One region of the Bacillus sp. C-3-6 genome, then DNA from elsewhere that is predicted to be linked to it. Evidence: a T-box and tRNA genes for the amino acid it is inferred to sense, from the RefSeq annotation. Region 1 holds a T-box; the other holds one or more tRNA genes.
What was found. The T-box of region 1 lies ahead of tyrS (tyrosine--tRNA ligase). A T-box ahead of a tRNA ligase gene usually reads a tRNA of that ligase, here a tRNA-Tyr.
Positions count from the first base shown of each region.

Region 2: it encodes a tRNA-Tyr, which carries the amino acid that the T-box ahead of tyrS (tyrosine--tRNA ligase) is inferred to sense. The anticodon was not compared.

Region 1 is NZ_CM137247.1:4,414,344-4,417,726, forward strand. Features, by position in the region: gene ACW0JX_RS22675 (YjdJ family protein) at 1-180, shown strand, start outside; gene tyrS (tyrosine--tRNA ligase) at 259-1,515, opposite strand; T-box leader at 1,586-1,813, opposite strand; gene ACW0JX_RS22685 (zinc ribbon domain-containing protein) at 1,883-2,452, opposite strand; gene ACW0JX_RS22690 (hypothetical protein) at 2,594-2,839, opposite strand; gene ACW0JX_RS22695 (RNA polymerase sigma factor) at 2,820-3,365, opposite strand; gene ACW0JX_RS22700 (hypothetical protein) at 3,346-3,383, opposite strand, start outside.
Region 2 is NZ_CM137247.1:550,143-553,525, forward strand. Features, by position in the region: rRNA gene ACW0JX_RS02775 (23S ribosomal RNA) at 1-1,091, shown strand, start outside; rRNA gene rrf (5S ribosomal RNA) at 1,192-1,307, shown strand; tRNA gene ACW0JX_RS02785 (tRNA-Asn) at 1,316-1,390, shown strand; tRNA gene ACW0JX_RS02790 (tRNA-Ser) at 1,393-1,484, shown strand; tRNA gene ACW0JX_RS02795 (tRNA-Glu) at 1,502-1,576, shown strand; tRNA gene ACW0JX_RS02800 (tRNA-Val) at 1,581-1,656, shown strand; tRNA gene ACW0JX_RS02805 (tRNA-Met) at 1,683-1,759, shown strand; tRNA gene ACW0JX_RS02810 (tRNA-Asp) at 1,763-1,838, shown strand; tRNA gene ACW0JX_RS02815 (tRNA-Phe) at 1,848-1,923, shown strand; tRNA gene ACW0JX_RS02820 (tRNA-Thr) at 1,942-2,017, shown strand; tRNA gene ACW0JX_RS02825 (tRNA-Tyr) at 2,028-2,111, shown strand; tRNA gene ACW0JX_RS02830 (tRNA-Trp) at 2,119-2,192, shown strand; tRNA gene ACW0JX_RS02835 (tRNA-His) at 2,212-2,287, shown strand; tRNA gene ACW0JX_RS02840 (tRNA-Gln) at 2,351-2,425, shown strand; tRNA gene ACW0JX_RS02845 (tRNA-Gly) at 2,431-2,505, shown strand; tRNA gene ACW0JX_RS02850 (tRNA-Cys) at 2,520-2,590, shown strand; tRNA gene ACW0JX_RS02855 (tRNA-Leu) at 2,601-2,682, shown strand; partial or broken gene ACW0JX_RS02860 (DUF3884 family protein) at 2,844-3,163, opposite strand.

The DNA of each region.
Region 1 (3,383 bases):
AAGTTTACGAATTACTTCAAAGGCACCGTTTCAAATTACCAAGATATTTATCAAATTGATTTCTTTATATATGCAGCAAAATTTTATCCAACAGCATTTATCGTTATGCTAGTTAGTTTACTTTATATGCTCATATTAATTCTTTATATTCTATTTTCAAAAAAAGATCTGGCGATTTAAATCCATACATAAAAAACCCCGAATCATAAACTTTTCAGCCTATAATTCGGGGTATTATTTGTTTATATTCGTTTCTAATTAGTAACGAATTAAGAAATATTTCTTTTTACCGCGGCGAATGATTGTGAATTTACCTTCGATGCGGTCGTTTTCTGTTACAACGTAGTCTAACGCTTGTGTACGCTCACCGTTTACGTAGATTGCGCCGTTCGTTACATCTTCACGTGCTTGACGTTTTGATGGAGAGATTTTGCTTTCTACAAGTAAGTCGATTAATACTGTATCTTCTGCAGTACGTTCTACAGATGGTACGTCTTTGAATCCTTGCTCGATTTCGCTTGCAGTTAGTTCTGCTACAGAACCGCTAAATAATGCAGCTGAAATTTTAATCGCTTGCTCTAATGCTTCTTCGCCGTGAACAAGTTTTGTCATTTCAGAACCTAATGCTTTTTGTGCTGCACGTTTTTCTGGCGCTTCAGCTACTTGCTTTTCAAGCTCAAGAATTTCTTCATGAGATAAGAATGTGAAGTATTTTAAGTATTTAACAACATCGCGGTCATCTGTGTTAATCCAGAATTGGTAGAACTCGTAAGGAGTTGTTTTCTCTGGGTCTAACCAAATTGCTCCGCCTTCTGTTTTACCAAACTTCGTACCGTCAGATTTAGTAACAAGTGGAATTGTTAAACCGAATGCTTTCGCATCTTCTTCTGATTTACGGATTAATTCAAGACCCGCTGTAATGTTACCCCATTGGTCACTACCACCGATTTGTAGGCGACAATTATGGTGTTGGTATAAGTTTAAGAAGTCGTATGATTGTAAAATCATGTAACTGAACTCAGTGAATGAAATACCAGTTTCTAAACGAGATGCTACTGTATCTTTTGCTAACATATAGTTTAAACCGAAGTTTTTACCGATATCGCGTAAGAATGAAATTACATCTAAGTTACCAAGCCAGTCATAGTTGTTAGCCATTGTTGCTGGGTTGTCCACGTTTTCGAACTCTAAGAAGTTTGAAAGTTGGTTTTTAATGCTTTCTGTGTAGTAAGCAACTGTATCTTTCGTATTTAATGTACGCTCTGCTTTTTTACCACTTGGGTCACCGATCATACCAGTACCACCACCAACAAGTGCGATTGGTTGGTGACCAGCTAATTGGAAACGACGTAACATTAATACTGGTAACATATGACCGATGTGTAAGCTATCTGCTGTCGGATCGAAACCACAGTATAATTTAACGCTTTCTTTTTCTAATAATTGCTCAAGGCCCTCAGCATCTGTTTGCTGATTAATTAGACCGCGAAATTCAAGATCTTGTAAAATACCCATATCCTACATACTCTCCTTTAAGTTCATTACTGGCGTGAAGGTTGAAAACATAAAAAAATCGCCCCTTCAAATAAGGGACGATTTTGATTATCGCGTTACCACCCTAGTTGCAGGCCAAAAAGCCTACCACCTTATTTACATAACGGCTTAGCACCGTCTTTTCCCTTTTGAATACAATTCAATCGAAAAAAGATGCTCTAGGGGCGTAATTCGCGATCATCTATGTGCTGATTTTCACCGACCATCAGCTCTCTAAAACAGGGAAATGATCACTACTTCTCCCTTTCCACGCTCAATTATTCATATACTTTTCTTTATATCATTATTTACTAGCATGTGTCAAATTGAAGAAAATACTATATACAAACTACCTTGAAGATTTTTCCCCTCCATAAAACTCTTGCATCTCCTTTTCGGAAACCTTTGTCAGTTTTAATTTATGCGATTTCTTTCCCTCTTCACTCATGTACAACGTTGTATCATCCAATAATTCCAATTTCACTCTTCCATTCCAAGGGTATGACATATTACATATTACTTGATTATCCTTATAATCTACTACACTCCCTTTAACTCTTTCTGTTTTCCCTCTCTTTTCATAAAACACTATTTCAATATTTTTATCGTCTATTTCTTGAATCTGAAGGTAAGCCCCTTTACCGCCAGCATACCAATACCCTTTCATCTTATTAAAAGTAGAAGAATGAGTTAAAAAAATATAAATAGTGCTTGCAACGATTATTAAGGCTATTGCACTTACAACTACGAATCGTTTATGGGCTAGAAAACTAGTTTTTTTCTTATTCTCTACATTCCATTCATTGTTCGTTTCTAATATCTCCTCTGAACATTGTTGTTTCTCTAAATTCATACCACAATCCCCACAAAAATTATCATGCTGTCGCACCTGACTTCCACAATTGGAACACTGTCTCATAATTTATCTTCCCCTCAATAATACATTAATTATATATTTGTATATTAACATATTATTATTTAATTTGGAATTAATTTCATAATATGTCTAAATGTAAAAAGCACATAGCTTTCACTATGCACTTCATTTCTCCTACCCTATTTAAAATCCTATAATTAATATCATAATTATAGAAATAACCGGAAGCCCAACTAACAACGATACATGAAACACAACCGATAAATCATTTCCAATGGTCGCCTCCACAGGATCTTTCGCCGGGGAACCAAGAAACCCGATTAATCGATCGAATCGACTTACCGTTTTTGGAAAGTCTGGTATTTCTACATGATCACTATCTAAATGTTGCTTTAACTTATATTCACTCTTAAAGGGATTTTCGCTCAATTTCATCCACCTCCAGCAATTGTTTCAATTTCTTTATCCCGTTATGGAGTCTCGACTTCACTGTTCCAATCGGAATGTTTAATATTTCTGCAATTTCTTTTTGCTGCATATTATGATAATAAGAAAGGATTAGGACCGCTCTTTGCTCTTCTGGAACTTTCAAAATTGCTTCTCTTACTGTGAGCCGATCTTCGTGAGAAAATTCTTTTTCCGGAATCGGCACTAAAAATGGCAAAAGCGTACGCCACTTTTTTCTCCTATTTAATTTATTAATCATAAGACGATAACCGATTTGAAATAAATACGTTTTTATTTTGCCCTTTTCAGGTTCATACATATGTTTCTTACGCTCTAGCGTCAAAAACGTATCTTGCACAAGATCGATACTTAATTGTTCATCTCGGTTAAATCGATATAAAAATGTGTATAGCGTTGGTTTGATTAAAATATATAGTCTTTCTCCCGCTTGTTTATCTCCACTTTGATACGCAAGCATGAGCTCTTCCTCAATCCCAATCTGCGCCATGATTTTTGATCTCCTTTA
Region 2 (3,383 bases), 1.4 Mb from region 1:
AAGGCGAAGTATAGGGGGTGACACCTGCCCGGTGCTGGAAGGTTAAGGAGAGGGGTTAGCGTAAGCGAAGCTCTGAACTGAAGCCCCAGTAAACGGCGGCCGTAACTATAACGGTCCTAAGGTAGCGAAATTCCTTGTCGGGTAAGTTCCGACCCGCACGAAAGGTGTAACGATTTGGGCACTGTCTCAACCAGAGACTCGGTGAAATTATAGTACCTGTGAAGATGCAGGTTACCCGCGACAGGACGGAAAGACCCCGTGGAGCTTTACTGTAGCCTGATATTGAATTTTGGTACAGTTTGTACAGGATAGGCGGGAGCCATTGAAACCGGAGCGCTAGCTTCGGTGGAGGCGCTGGTGGGATACCGCCCTGACTGTATTGAAATTCTAACCTACGGGTCTTATCGACCCGGGAGACAGTGTCAGGTGGGCAGTTTGACTGGGGCGGTCGCCTCCTAAAGTGTAACGGAGGCGCCCAAAGGTTCCCTCAGAATGGTTGGAAATCATTCGTAGAGTGCAAAGGCATAAGGGAGCTTGACTGCGAGACCTACAAGTCGAGCAGGGACGAAAGTCGGGCTTAGTGATCCGGTGGTTCCGCATGGAAGGGCCATCGCTCAACGGATAAAAGCTACCCCGGGGATAACAGGCTTATCTCCCCCAAGAGTCCACATCGACGGGGAGGTTTGGCACCTCGATGTCGGCTCATCGCATCCTGGGGCTGTAGTCGGTCCCAAGGGTTGGGCTGTTCGCCCATTAAAGCGGTACGCGAGCTGGGTTCAGAACGTCGTGAGACAGTTCGGTCCCTATCCGTCGTGGGCGTAGGAAATTTGAGAGGAGCTGTCCTTAGTACGAGAGGACCGGGATGGACGCACCGCTGGTGTACCAGTTGTTCTGCCAAGGGCATAGCTGGGTAGCTATGTGCGGAAGGGATAAGTGCTGAAAGCATCTAAGCATGAAGCCCCCCTCAAGATGAGATTTCCCATAGCGTAAGCTAGTAAGATCCCTGAAAGATGATCAGGTTGATAGGTTCGAGGTGGAAGCATGGTGACATGTGGAGCTGACGAATACTAATAGATCGAGGACTTAACCATATAATATGTAGCAATGTTATCTAGTTTTGAGAGAACATAAAAAACTTGTTGACTTTTAAAGTAAATAAGTTATAATAATGATTGTCTCAAAAGAATAATGTCTGGTAATGATGGCAGAGAGGTCACACCCGTTCCCATACCGAACACGGAAGTTAAGCTCTCTAGCGCCGATGGTAGTTGGGACCTTGTCCCTGTGAGAGTAGGACGTTGCCAGGCAATATTATTCCGCAGTAGCTCAGCGGTAGAGCTATCGGCTGTTAACCGATCGGTCGTAGGTTCGATTCCTACCTGCGGAGCCATTGGAGAGCTGTCCGAGTTGGCCGAAGGAGCACGATTGGAAATCGTGTATACGTCACAAGCGTATCAAGGGTTCGAATCCCTTGCTCTCCGCCATAGGATTTATAATATTTGGCCCGTTGGTCAAGTGGTTAAGACACCGCCCTTTCACGGCGGTAACACGGGTTCGAATCCCGTACGGGTCACCACTTTGGAGGATTAGCTCAGCTGGGAGAGCACCTGCCTTACAAGCAGGGGGTCGGCGGTTCGATCCCGTCATCCTCCACCATATAAATTTTATATGAATAGTATTATCGCGGGGTGGAGCAGCACGGTAGCTCGTCGGGCTCATAACCCGAAGGTCGCAGGTTCAAATCCTGTCCCCGCAACCAAATGGTCCCGTGGTGTAGTGGTTAACATGCCTGCCTGTCACGCAGGAGATCGCCGGTTCGACCCCGGTCGGGACCGCCATTTTAATAAGGCTCGGTAGCTCAGTCGGTAGAGCAGAGGACTGAAAATCCTCGTGTCGGCGGTTCGATTCCGTCCCGAGCCACCATTTATTTCAATAAAATACGCCGGCTTAGCTCAATTGGTAGAGCAACTGACTTGTAATCAGTAGGTTGGGGGTTCAAGTCCTCTAGCCGGCACCATGTAAGTTTCGGAGGGGTAGCGAAGTGGCTAAACGCGGCGGACTGTAAATCCGCTCCTTCGGGTTCGGCAGTTCGAATCTGCCCCCCTCCACCATTTACATAGGGGCATAGTTTAAAGGTAGAACTGAGGTCTCCAAAACCTCCAGTGTGGGTTCGATTCCTACTGCCCCTGCCAAATATATTTACACAACATGGCGGTTGTGGCGAAGTGGTTAACGCACCGGATTGTGGCTCCGGCATTCGTGGGTTCGATTCCCATCAGTCGCCCCATTTTTATTTTAAAAATTACAAATAATTTAATTGATACTTACATATAATTAAGTAAGAATTCGATGGGCTATAGCCAAGCGGTAAGGCAACGGACTTTGACTCCGTCATGCGCTGGTTCGAATCCAGCTAGCCCAGCCATTTTTGCGGAAGTAGTTCAGTGGTAGAATACAACCTTGCCAAGGTTGGGGTCGCGGGTTCGAATCCCGTCTTCCGCTCCAATAAAATTTAATATGGCGGCATAGCCAAGTGGTAAGGCAGAGGTCTGCAAAACCTTTATCACCGGTTCAAATCCGGTTGCCGCCTTTTCTTTTGTGCCGATGTGGCGGAATTGGCAGACGCGCACGACTCAAAATCGTGTTCCTTCGGGAGTGTCGGTTCGACCCCGACCATCGGTATCATGAACGTCGTAAAAAAACTCTATACAATTAGTATAGAGTTTTTTTTGTTTTCTTTTCATTACATGACAAAATAAGCACAAAAAGTGTACGGTGAGTAAACTGCGAAACATTAAAAGGATAAAAACAAACATTCAATTTTATCCTTTTAATTGCGGTATTTAGAGAGAATTTCTCCACCCGGTGACATGAAGTTAAATCCGACACCACCAGTAGATATTAGTACATTATCAACGGTTAAGTTTGTAATTTCTAAAAACTTCTTTTTAAACTCTTCTCTGTTGTACTTATACATTGTTGAGTGGCACGCCCACATTTGCGTTGAAGTGCTTAACCAGTCCCCTAATTCCTTCAATTCAGGAAACGCCTCAAATTGGATTGGTTCATCTAATTTCATGAATCTTACTTGATAGATAGTTGGGTTTAACTTTTCTCCTATTCCTTTAAAAGCATGTGATTTTTTTTCATTTGAATGTGTCATAATTCTCCCTTCATCTTTTCTTTAAATTTTTTCCTATTTTTATTATACAACAGTAGAAAGTAACTATAGGAATATTATGGAAATCGGTATCAGCAATATAAAAAGACTCTAATAGAAATGTTAGAGTCTTTTTTGTTAAATTATATTATGTGATGCTAAAATTCGTAATAAACTTAGGAATTCATGTATAATATAACTTGTCGAAAGAACAAAATGATAG